3 regions of the Cobetia sp. 1CM21F genome follow, and region 3 is predicted to be linked to each of the others. Evidence: predicted binding sites of a transcription regulator. Region 3 holds the regulator's gene; each other region holds the start of a gene.

Region 1 (4,168 bases), on a different contig from region 3:
CGCGCCTGGGTGCTGACGCTGCGGGTCTCTCGCCGGCATGACGCTTATGCTGCCAGCATTGCCGACAAACGCTCGCGGCGAGTTAAAAGTAGCGGTTTTGGCAGCATTTTCCACGCAAAAGCGCCTGTTTTGGCGCATTTCAGCGCCACCATTCGTCACATGGGCATGGTGTAAGGCCGACTCGATACCTGCCTGCACCAAGAAAGTGCTCATACAGGGGCGATAGCGTCCTCGAGAGAGCCACAAGAGTGCCGCCGGACGGGGACTGCTGTATATTTGATCGGTTGTCCCGGCCTTGCCGGGATGACCGCCAAGCTGTCTCACGGAACGCCGCCGCTGCGCGGCAGAGAATCGTCCAACCCACGGAAAGGGCCAGCCATTCAGGACGACTTCGGCTTGTTTCAGGAGCACTACCCATGCAAGACATGCTTGCCCCGCTGGCATCCCTGGCGGATGTGATCGGCATGCTAGGCACCACTCTGGTCGTCGGCGCCTTCTTCCTGCTGCAGATCGGCAGACTCGATGCCCGCAGCCTGACCTACAACCTGATGAATCTGAGCGGGGCGATCCTGCTGTTGATCAGCCTGTGCATCAATTTCAACCTCGCCAGCTTCGTGATCGAGATCTTCTGGATCATCGCCTCACTGGTAGGTCTGGTGCGCTGGATGCTGGGCACTCGTCCCCAGACTGCCTGAGGCCGCCCCTCAGAATCAGCGGCGCCCATGACGCAAAAAACCGCCACGCCCCGAAAGGGCGTGGCGGTTTTGGTTCAGCCGTCACCTGACGGGATCAGGCGTCGCGCTGGCGCTCGATTTCCGCGGCGTGACTGGCGGCTTCACGCTTCGCTACCGCGGCTTCCCCCTCGTCATCCACTGGCGTGGTGGGCTCGGCAGCCGGTGCATTGCCCGCCACCAGCCCCTGCTTTTCCAGCAGTGCCTCGAGGGCGATGACCTGCTTTTCCAGCGACTCGACGCGGCTGCGCGTACGCGTCAGCACATCCATCATGATGTCGAAGTCTTCACGCGAGACCAGTTCCATGCGGTCGAAGGCACCGCGCATCACCCCTTGCACGGACTTCTGCAGCTCTTCCGGGCCATGCGAGGCATCCTGCAGGCGCTCACCGATCTGCTGGGCCATACGCCCGATGACGTCATTCTTGAACATGCTGCACCTCAGCCGTTGCGGGCCGGCGGCCGCGTCGTGCGGACTGCCGGTCAGAAAATGATGACACCCCTGTACATGGGGCCGTCGTGTCCTGCTGCAAGGATACGCAACCCTGGAGTCGGGTGCATGCCCCGCATCGTCCTGCACCAGACAATCCTCATCGGCAGGCACACACCTGCACCACATTAGCACTTTCCCCCACACCCAAAGGCGCAGAAACAGCACCATTACGGTGCATGCCAGGTGACCTTCGGATTCAGCCATCTTTGCACAGGCCGAAAGACTGTCAGCCATCCTGCGATAACCAGATGAGTTACAAGGATTTTCAGCCGCATGGCACATCTCGTGCGATGCACTTGTCAGGAACAGGCCGCCAGCTCATCTGACTGGCCATGCTTAACAAGAATGATCATTCCGGTAGCGAACGGGGGCAGCACATGAAACTGATCACCGCCATCATCAAACCCTTCAAGTTGGACGACGTGCGAGAAGCACTGGCCGACAACGGCGTGCAGGGGATTACCGTCACCGAAGTGAAGGGCTTCGGACGTCAGAAGGGGCACACCGAGCTGTATCGCGGTGCCGAGTACGTCGTCGACTTCCTTCCCAAGGTCAAGATTGAAGTGGCTGTCGATGACAGCAGTGTGGAATCGGTACTGGACGCCATCACCCAGGCGGCCAACAGCGGCAAGATCGGCGACGGCAAGCTGTTCGTCACTCCGCTGGACGATGTCATCCGTATCCGCACCGGTGAACGCGGCGCCGACGCTGTCTGAGCCCCGCGCACAATAACAAGGAGAACCCCGCATGAACGAGATCATCGAGGTCAAGTACGCACTTGATACCTTCTACTTCCTGGTCTGTGGCGCCCTGGTGCTATGGATGGCAGCCGGCTTTGCCATGCTCGAGGCCGGTCTGGTCCGCGCCAAGAACACCACCGAGATCCTGACCAAGAACGTGGCGCTGTTCGCCATCGCCTGCACCATGTACATGGTCGTCGGTTACCACATCATGTACTCGAGCGCCGAAGGCGGCTTCCTGCCGAGCCTGGGCTTCCTGATCGGTGCCGAGAATACCGCTGAGGAAGCGCTCGCTTCCGGTGGCGACATCTACTACAGCGCACGTTCCGACTTCTTCTTCCAGGTGGTGTTCGTGGCTACCGCCATGTCCATCGTCTCCGGTGCGGTCGCCGAGCGCATGAAGCTGTGGGCCTTCCTGGCCTTCGCCGTGGTCATGACCGGCGTCATCTATCCGGTGCAGGGTTACTGGACCTGGGGTGGCGGCTTCCTGAGCGCAGCGGGCTTCAGCGACTTCGCCGGTTCCGGCATCGTGCACATGGCCGGCGCTTCCGCCGCACTGGCAGGCGTGCTGCTGCTGGGCGCTCGCAAGGGCAAGTACGGCAAGAATGGCGAGATCAATGCCATCCCGGGCGCCAACCTGCCGCTGGCCACGCTGGGTACCTTCATCCTGTGGCTGGGATGGCTGGGCTTCAACGGCGGCTCCGAGCTGGTGCTGTCCAACATCGATGAGGCCAACGCGGTCGCTCAGGTCTTCGTCAACACCAATGCCGCCGCCTGTGGTGGTGTCATCGCCGCGCTGATCCTCGCCCGTCTGTGGTTCCGCAAGGCCGACCTGACCATGGCCCTCAACGGCGCGCTGGCTGGCCTGGTCGCCATCACTGCGGGTCCGCTGGCTCCGAGCGTCGGTGCTGCCACCCTGATCGGCGCCGTCGGCGGTCTGCTGGTCGTGTTCTCCATCGTCGGTCTCGACAAGCTGAAGATCGATGATCCGGTCGGCGCCATCTCCGTGCACGGTGTGGTTGGCCTCTGGGGTCTGCTGGCCGTGCCGCTGACCAATGACGATGCCACCTTCTCCGCACAGCTGCTGGGCGCCGCCTCCATCTTCGCCTGGGTGTTCATCGCAAGCTTCGTGGTGTGGCTGATCATCAAGGCCATCATGGGGATTCGCGTCAGCGAGGAAGAAGAGTACGAAGGTGTGGATCTGGCCGAATGTGGTATGGAGGCCTATCCGGAATTCACCTCCAGCCGCAAGTAAGCCTGGACGCGACAGCACCTGCAGCATCAAGACTCCCGCCACCTGGCGGGAGTCTTTTTTCCTGACTGGATAAGCGGTGTATGCTTGAGTCAGAGACCGGCGTGACGAGCAGGCCTCGTTACCCGCACCATCACCCAAGGAGAGACACGATGAAACTGGTCACTGCCATCATCAAGCCATTCAAGCTCGACGACGTGCGCGAATCCCTGTCGGAGATTGGCGTGCAGGGTATCACCGTGACCGAGGTCAAGGGATTCGGCCGCCAGAAGGGCCACACCGAGCTGTATCGGGGTGCCGAGTACGTGGTCGACTTCCTTCCCAAGGTGAAGCTGGAAGTCGCGGTGGATGACGCCATGATCGATTCCGTGATCGAGGCGATCACCAATGTCGCCAACACCGGCAAGATCGGCGACGGCAAGATCTTCGTCTCGCCGCTGGAGCAGGTCATTCGCATCCGTACCGGCGAGACCGGCAAGGACGCCGTCTGAGCCTCTGGCGCAAGCCCCTGGCACTGACGTGCTGCCCCCACGGGTGACATGAGCACAAAAAAACCGCAGGCCATCGGCCTGCGGTTTTTTCGTTTCAGCAATTGTCGCTCATGCGTGATGCTCGCGGATCATGCTCTGCTGAGCCTCACTGCTCGACAAGCTTACTTCTCGACGAAGGCACGCTCGATCACGTAGTCACCCGGCACGCCCATCTTCGGCGAGATGGCGAAGCCGCGCGCATCCAGCATGGCGCTGATGTCGTCGAGCATCGCCGGGCTGCCGCAGATCATGGCGCGATCGCGCTTCGGGTCCAGCGGCGGCAGGCCGATGTCCTCGAACAGCTTGCCGTTCTCGACCAGATCCGTGATGCGGCCCTGGTTGCGGAACTCCTCGCGCGTCACGGTCGGGTAGTAGATCAGCTTCTCGGCGATCTCTTCGCCCAGATACTCGTGCTTGGGCAG
Region 2 (4,168 bases), on a different contig from region 3:
AATTCTTCATCTTCGACGAAGTGCACTGGAAGAACGAGATGAACGGTTCCATGTTCAAGATCTCTTCCGAAGAAGGTGCCTGGGCGACCGATTCCACGCCGGAAGGCGGCAACCTGGGTCACCGTCCGCGTCTGAAGGGCGGCTACTTCCCGGTCCCGCCGATCGACAGCTTCCACGATATCCGTGCTGCCATGTGCAACACCTTGGAAGCCATCGGTCAGGAAGTCGAAGTTCACCACCACGAAGTGGCGAACGCCGGCCAGAACGAGATCGGCGTCAAGTTCAACACCCTGGTCAAGAAGGCCGATGAGGTTCAGGAACTCAAGTACGTGATCCACAACGTGGCTCACGCCTACGGCAAGTCCGCGACCTTCATGCCCAAGCCGCTGGTCGGTGACAACGGTTCCGGCATGCACGTTCACCAGTCCTTCTGGAAGGATGGCGACAACCAGTTCGCCGGTGACGAGTACGCGGGTCTGTCCGAAATGGCCCTCTACTACATTGGCGGCATCATCAAGCACGCTCGTGCCCTGAACGCCTTCACCAATGCGTCCACCAACTCCTACAAGCGTCTGGTGCCGGGCTTCGAAGCGCCGGTCATGCTGGCCTACTCTGCCCGCAACCGTTCCGCTTCCATCCGTATCCCGTACACCGCCAGCCCGAAAGGCAAGCGTGTCGAGGCGCGTTTCCCGGATCCGACGGCCAACCCGTACCTGGCCTTCTCCGCGATGCTGATGGCCGGTATTGACGGTATCAAGAACAAGATCCACCCGGGCGACGCGATGGACAAGAACCTCTACGACCTGCCGGCCGAAGAAGCCAAGTCCATCCCGACCGTGGCCGAGAGCCTCGAACAGGCCCTGACCGCGCTGGACGGCGATCGTGAGTTCCTGACCCAGGGCGGCGTCTTCACCGACGACATGATCGATGCCTACCTCGAGCTGAAGGGCGAAGACGTCCAGCGCCTGCGCATGGCGACTCACCCGCTCGAATTCGACATGTATTACAGCGTCTAAGTGCTACAGCGCCCAAGTACTGCAGCGTCCAAGCGCTGCAGAGGTTGAGGCAGACATTCGCTAGCCACGCCATCTGACGGAGTGCCTTCCCGGTGAAGGCCATTCCCGGACGATGACGACAGCAGGGCCATACCGACAGGTGTGGCCCTGTTTTTCGTTGTGGCCCTGTTTGTCATTATGGTCCTGCTTCGTTCTATCTCTTTGCTCTGATCCTTTGCTCCTTTGCTCTGCCCCTGATCCTTTTCCCTGAGATCGGTCATGCTGATGACAGATATGCAGGGCGCAGTGGTAGCCTTGCGTGACAGTCAATGCACACAGGCATCTTGTCGAAGGCCCCAAATGCTGGCATCAACGCGGTAAGCTTTGTAACTTGTTAGCCTTGTCATCAGGCTGCAGGATCGCCTGTCGATAGACTCAACCCGCTGGAGCTGCCTGCGGCTTCTGGCCTCCCATGACTCTCTTCAGGAATCTTCGGATGTGGCCCTTCGTATCCTCCCTGCGCGTCGCGAACCCCGCGACTGACTCGCGTGCACTGCCAGCAGCGCGCCCCGAGCCACTGCAGTGCCTGCTGCTGGCAGCGACGCTGATGCTGTCCAGCCTGTCGTTCGATCTACAGGCGGCCCAGGTCTATCGTCACGTCGATGCCAACGGCAACGTGGTCTTCAGTGATCAGCCTGCGGGCGGCAGCAAGGTGCAGCTGACGCCGCTCAGCGTGGTGCCGTCGACGGAATCCCTGCCGCCGCGACGCAGCACGCCGTCGCGCGTGAGTTCTTCCTCATCCAGCGAGAGCACCCGCACCCGGGCGCCTGCGGTGGATGTGGCCTTCCGTGGCTATACCACCTTCACCATCCAGAGCCCGTCCAACGAGGAGACGCTGCAGACCGGGCAGGCGGGCAATCTGGCGGTGCGCCTGGGGATCGAGCCCAAGCTGCGCCCGGAAGACAAGGTGCGCGTGACCGTGGACGGTGCGCCGTCTCAATCCGCCATGCACAGCACCGTCTTCATGGTGCCGGCGCTGGAGCGTGGCAAGCATGTCATCCAGGCGGAGTTGCTGGATTCCACCGGCCGCGTGCGCCAGACCAGCGAGCCGAAGGTGGTCTATGTGCAGCGCGCCAGCGTCAATCTGCCTCGCAACCCCAACAACCCTGCCAATGCTGGCGGTGGCTAGCAGCGTCTGGGCGGCCTGCTTTCTTCGCGCGTTTCTCCTTCGCTGACAGGCCGCCTTCGGGCGGCTTTTTCGTGTCTGGGCCAGTCGATGTCGGGCCACCTGGCAGCGAAGTGAGGCGACGCGGATTCGAGCGCGATTTTCCGCCTGCACCATTTTGGTGCCAATATGCGGAGCCAGAAATGGTTGCACAGCATCGGACGCCGTGTTCTCGGTGCCTGCACCAGACTGGCGCGGTTATTGCAGAACAGGGAGACGTACTGCAGATGGCGAACAAACCCATGCATCAACGACTGCTCGAACACCTGAACACTGCCGTGGTGGTGCTGGACTCACAGCTGCAGATGGTCTGGATGAATCCCGCCGCGGAGACGCTGCTGGCGGTGAGTCTGGTGCGTGTGAAGGGCAGTACGCCCGACAACATGACCGGGCTGGATGACACCCTGATCAATGTGCTGCGCAAGGCGCTGGAGGAACAGCACCCCTACACCCAGCGTGAGGCCGAGATCATCAACGCGGCCAATGAAGCGCTGACGGTGGATTTCACCGCGACGCCCATCAGCGCCAATGAACTGCTGGTCGAGATAGAACCGCGTGACCGCCTGATGCAGATCTCGCGCGAAGAAGCGCTGATCGCCCGCCAAGAGGCGGTCAAGGTGCTGACGCGTGGTCTGGCGCACGAGGTCAAGAATCCGCTCGGCGGCATTCGTGGCGCCGCCCAGCTTCTCGAACGTGATCTGCCCGAACCGCAGATGGTGGAGTTCACGCGCATCATCATCGAGGAGGTGGACCGTCTGCGTGATCTGGTCGATCGCATGCTCGGGCCGAACCGGCCACCGCTGCAGGCGCCGGTCAATGTCCATGCGGTGACCGAGCGGGTGCGGGCCTTGCTGCAGGCGGAAGGCAGCGCCATCACCTTGAGCGCCGACTACGACCCGAGCCTGCCGGAGGTGATCGGCGACGAAGGTCAGTTGATCCAGGCGGTGCTCAACATCGCGCGCAATGCCACCCAGGCCCTCAATGAGCAGCCACAGCCCGATTCACCGCAGCCTGACGCCGCTCCCTACGAGATCACGCTGCGGACCCGCGCTCGCCGGCAGTTCACGCTGGGCCATGAGCGCCACCGGCTGGTCTGCGAGCTGGCGATCATCGACAACGGCCCCGGCATACCGGAGAGCCTGCGCGAGACGCTGTTCTACCCGATGGTCTCGGGGCGCGCCGAAGGCTCAGGGCTCGGGCTGTCGATCGCCCAGGGCATCCTGCACCAGCATCAGGGGCTGATCGAGTGTGACTCGCGCCCCGGCCATACCGAATTCCGTTTACTCATTCCGCTAGCCGGCACTTCTGGAGATCACACATGAGCGAGACTGCCCGCGTCTGTATCGTCGATGACGACCGTGCCATTCGCTGGGTGCTGGAGCGCGCTCTGGCACAACCCGACCTCGAGGTGGAAACCTTCGAGCGTGCCGATCAGGCCGAAGCCAGCATCATGCGTCAGTGCCCGGATGTCCTGATCACCGATATCCGCATGCCCGGAACCGATGGTTTGGACCTGATGGCGCGCGTGCGCGAGAAATACCCGGACCTGCCCGTCATCGTGATGACGGCGCATTCCGACCTCGACAGCGCCGTGGCCTCCTATCAGGGCGGCGCCTTCGAATACCTGCCCAAGCCGTTCGATGTCGATGAAGCGCTGGCGCTGGTACGGCGCGCCGTGGCACATGCCCGTGAATCCAAGGCGCCCGCTGCCGTGCCGGAAGGGCTGACCAAGGAAATCATCGGCGAAGCGCCGGCGATGCAGGAAGTCTTTCGCGCCATCGGCCGCCTGTCACAGTCGCATATCACCGTCTTGATCAACGGCGAGTCCGGTACCGGCAAGGAGCGCGTGGCCCAGGCGCTGCATCAGCACTCGCCGCGCGCCGCCAAGCCGTTCATCGCGCTCAACATGGCGGCGATTCCCAAGGACCTGATGGAATCGGAGCTGTTC
Region 3 (4,168 bases):
CTGGCTATCCAGGCTGGGAATGTTCTGTGCGATGAAGGTGCTGAAGAATTCAAGCACCCGCTTCTTGCTCCCCCCGGGGACACCGTACAGCGTGCGCTCGGGGGGAAGGATCTGATCAAGTGTCATGGCTGAAGGTCAACGGGTCCCGGTGCCCTGAGAGCGAGCCTGGGACTTTTCCTTGTGTTTGACCAGCTGGCGATCCAGCTTGTCGGCGAGCGCGTCGATGGCAGCGTACATGTTGGGGTCTTCTGCCAGGGCGTGGAGGTCAGCGCCTGCCGCGTGCAAGGTGCAGGCAGCCTGCTGGCGCTCCTTCTCGATCGACAGTGTCACCTGAACATTGGTGATGTTGTCGTAATGCCGTTCGAGGCGAGCGAGCTTCTCGTTGACGTAATCGCGGAGAGGATCGGTAAGTTCCACATGATGCCCGGTGATATTCACTTGCATGGACACGCTCCTTTATCCAGCGGGTTGCCATTCAATTGTAACCCTTTTTGACTACGAGCAAACCCTGATCGGACGCTCTGCAACAGGCTTGACGGCCACCGTCTGGCGATGTTTTCGCACCCTTGCCAGTGGCGTCAGATGTCGTGAGCGTCTGTACCGACAATGCCCAAGCTTTGCGCAAAGATCAACGCTGCGCTGCATCGTGGCTCAGTGCTTGTCTTCAACTCAGTGAGGGGTATCGGAGTGGACTTCAAGGGCACGTCTGGTGGGTGGTGCGTGAAAGACGCGCAAGAAGGCGGGTTTTCGTCGCCAATCCCTGCATGTACGTCGCCTTTCAGGCGCTTCGATTGCGTGGAGCAAGCGGCGTTCCGGGAGGTTGTCCGGGTGTCATCCAGGTGCAATACGCGCAAAAGTGACTTTAAAAACATGCGATTGACGGTGAATGACGCTGCCGGAACGGCGGTTTTTTACCGTCATCCTGCGCGCCGTCATGGCCCATGACGGGCAATTGATGAGCGGTTGACGGCATGACAGAGCGCGAGACAGGCGCACCGCTGCCCGCGAAGTCAGAGGCTGATGAGCGGAAAATCCAGCGCTTGAGGTTGGCGGCGGCTGCCATTGTGGAGGTGAGAGCAGGGCATGACAGCCGCAGGTGACGCCTCAGGCCAGACGTTTGCGCTCGCTGGAGGAGGGGATGCCCATCGCTTCGCGATACTTGGCCACGGTACGGCGTGCGACCTCGATGCCATCGCTGGCGAGCAGATCGACCAGCCGCGAGTCGGAGAGAGGCTTGCGGGCCGGCTCTTCCGCGATCAGCTTGCGGATGCGGGCACGAATGGCGGTGCTTGAGTGGGCGTCGCCACTGCCGCTGCCACCGACCTGGCTCGAGAAGAAGAACTTGAGCTCGAAGACGCCGCGCGGGGTGTGGATGTACTTCTGGGTCGTGACCCGCGAGATGGTCGATTCGTGCATCTCGACCACTTCGGCGATGTTGGCCAGAATCAGCGGCTTCATGCCTTCCTCGCCTTGCTCGAGGAAGTCGATCTGGCGCGCCATGATCTCGCGGCCGACCTTGAGCAGGGTGTCATTGCGCGATGACAGGCTCTTCATCAGCCAGCGGGCTTCCTGCAGGTTGTCCTTGAGGAAGGTGTTGTCGGCTGACTTGTCGGCACGCTTGATCAGCGCGGCGTATTCCGGCTGGATGCGCAGCTTGGGCAGCGCTTCCGGGTTGAGCTCGACCTGCCAGCCATGGCGGGTATGGCGCACCAGCAGATCAGGGATCACGTAATCGCTGGCGGGCTCGCCCCAGGCGGATGCCGGACGCGGATCGAGCGCGCGTACCAGGCGGATGACGTGATCCAGCTCGTCATCGTCAAGGCTCAGGCGGCGCTTGAGCAGCTTGCGGTCATCGTTGCCCAGTGCCTCGAGGAATTGACGTACCAGGCGGCGCGCCTGCGCCAGCAGCGGCAGGTCATCCGGCAGCAGTGCCAGTTGCAGCAGCAGGCATTCGCGCAGATCACGGGCGAAGACGCCGGTCGGGTCGAACTGCTGCAGACGCAGCAATACCTGCTCGAGTTCGGAGGCCTTGAGGCCGGGCAGGCCCTGGCCGCGCAGGCCATCGACCAGCTCATCGAGTGACAGGCTCAGATAACCGGCACCGTCGACGGCATCGATCAGGCTCTCCGCCATCTGGCGTTCACGGCCATCGAGGTCGGTCATCGCCAGCTGCCAGCGCAGGTGGTCCTGCAGGCTCTCGACGCTGGTATTTCGATCGAAGTCCGTCCCTTCTTCACTCCCGCTGCCACTGCCGGAGCTGGTCAGGCTACCGGCGTGGTCCTGGTAGAGGTCCGACCAGTCGCTGTCGAGGGGGTATTCCTCGGGAATCTCGCTCGAGGAGTCGGCAGTGGAGATCTCGCTCGAATCCTGTGTCTCGACGACATCCAGCGACTCGTAGTCCTCGTCGAGCTCCAACATGGGGTTGGACTCGAGGGCTTGCTGAATCTCCTGACGCAGGTCGAGCGTCGACAGCTGCAGCAGCTGGATCGCTTGCTGGAGCTGCGGCGTCATGGTCAGCGAGGTGCCGAGGCGGAGTTGCAGGGTGGGTTTCATGGAGTCAGTCAATTCACGGCAAAGGAACGTGCTTACTACGCTATACCGTGACTCGGGGCACTGACAAGTGGTTGTCGTGAATATTCAAGCAACTTGCATGCCATGTTTCCACCAAGGTGGTATGGACGTCATGCATGCGTCTGATGTCAGACATGAAAAAGCCGCTACGCGATAAAATCACGCAGCGGCTTTTGAAGCTTTCGCATCTGGTGGGCTCAGCGCAGCCGCTAACCCTAGAGCGTGAACTCGTGGCCCAGGTAGACGTCGCGCACCTGCTGGTTGGCCAGGATGGAGTCCGCGTCACCGTGGGCGATGATCTGGCCATCGCCGACGATATAGGCGGTGTCACAGATATCGAGCGTCTCGCGCACGTTGTGGTCGGTGATCAGCACGCCGATGCCACGATCGCGCAGTTGGCGCACGATGCTCTTGATCTCGCCCACCGAGATGGGGTCGACGCCGGCGAAGGGCTCATCGAGCAGCACGAAGTCCGGCTCGGTGGCCAGTGCACGGGCGATCTCGACCCGTCGACGCTCACCACCGGACAGGCTCATGCCGGCGCTGGCGCGGATGTGCGTGATGCTGAATTCCTCGAGCAACTCTTCAAGGCGTGCCTTGCGGCCATTGCGATCCAGGTCCTTGCGGGTCTCCAGGATCGCCATGATGTTGTCGGCCACCGACAGCTTGCGGAAGATCGACGCCTCCTGCGGCAGATAGCCGATGCCGGCGCGTGCACGCTGATGCATGGCGGCAGCGGAGAGGTCCTTGTCATCGATGGAGACGTTGCCGGCATCGGCGCGCACCAGTCCGACGATCATGTAGAACGAGGTCGTCTTGCCGGCGCCGTTGGGGCCCAGCAGGCCGACGATGTCGCCCTGGCGGATCTCCAGCGAGATGTCCTTGACCACCTTGCGGCCCTTGTAGGCCTTGGCCAGATGGCGAGCGCTCAGCGTACGCGGAGTAGCAGCAGTCATGACTCAGTTTTCCTTGCTGGCATTGGCGCCGCGTGGCGTCAGAGTCATGTGCACGCGACCGCCTTCGGTCTGCTGTGCCGTCTTGCTGTTGTTGGCGTTCACCTGGCGCTTGTCGAGGAAGTACTCCACGTAGCCGCCTTCGAAGGTGTCATCGCCTTTCTCAAGACGCGCGTTGCCGACCAGCTCCACGCGGCGCTCCAGTGCATGGTAGCGGATGGTGTCGGCCCAGCCCTTGACCAGCTTCTCGTCGGGTGCGGGTTGCTGTTCCAGGTAGGCACGCTTGCCGGTGGCCTTGACCAGCGAGATCTCGCCGCTGCCGGCGCGGCTGATATCGACGCGGCTGGCATCGAGTTTCATGCTGCCCTGGCGCATCTCCACCTGGCCGGTGTAGGTGGCGGTACCGGCCTTGTCATCGAGCGACAGGGCATCCGCGGCGATGTTGATCGGCTGGCTGGCATCGCTGTCCAGCGCCATGGCGGCCGGGGCGAAGGTGGACATGCCCAGTGCCAGGCAGAGCGCCATGACACCGCTGTTGAGGGTCTGGCGACAGGCCGTCAAGGGCTTGCGAGTCGTGGAAGTCATGGTGGCTCCTTGGCATGACGGGGTCGCCGCCCGAGCAATGATGCCATCGAGCGGCAGAG

The links. Region 3 encodes sigma-54, which starts transcription at its own class of promoters, with help from an activator protein. Its sites were predicted from a motif close to TGGCACNNNNNTTGCTNT; they were not measured.
Region 1: a site for sigma-54 is predicted at 1,499-1,516, ahead of MSG32_RS14235 (P-II family nitrogen regulator). Genes of this name have one in related genera too.
Region 2: a site for sigma-54 is predicted at 2,411-2,428, ahead of glnL (nitrogen regulation protein NR(II)). Genes of this name have one in related genera too.

What each region holds. Positions count from the first base shown of each region.
Region 1 covers NZ_JALNTQ010000004.1:232,051-236,218, reverse strand. Annotated here, with positions in the region: gene MSG32_RS14245 (hypothetical protein) at 417-695, shown strand; gene MSG32_RS14240 (accessory factor UbiK family protein) at 790-1,164, opposite strand; gene MSG32_RS14235 (P-II family nitrogen regulator) at 1,602-1,940, shown strand; gene MSG32_RS14230 (ammonium transporter) at 1,972-3,219, shown strand; gene glnK (P-II family nitrogen regulator) at 3,369-3,707, shown strand; gene MSG32_RS14220 (ferredoxin--NADP reductase) at 3,869-4,168, opposite strand, start outside.
Region 2 covers NZ_JALNTQ010000004.1:41,828-45,995, reverse strand. Annotated here, with positions in the region: gene glnA (glutamate--ammonia ligase) at 1-1,016, shown strand, start outside; gene MSG32_RS13410 (DUF4124 domain-containing protein) at 1,492-2,184, shown strand; gene glnL (nitrogen regulation protein NR(II)) at 2,448-3,542, shown strand; gene ntrC (nitrogen regulation protein NR(I)) at 3,539-4,168, shown strand, end outside.
Region 3 covers NZ_JALNTQ010000002.1:1,194,788-1,198,955, reverse strand. Annotated here, with positions in the region: gene MSG32_RS10830 (PTS sugar transporter subunit IIA) at 1-126, opposite strand, end outside; gene raiA (ribosome-associated translation inhibitor RaiA) at 136-444, opposite strand; gene MSG32_RS10820 (RNA polymerase factor sigma-54) at 1,105-2,553, opposite strand; gene lptB (LPS export ABC transporter ATP-binding protein) at 2,787-3,527, opposite strand; gene lptA (lipopolysaccharide transport periplasmic protein LptA) at 3,531-4,109, opposite strand.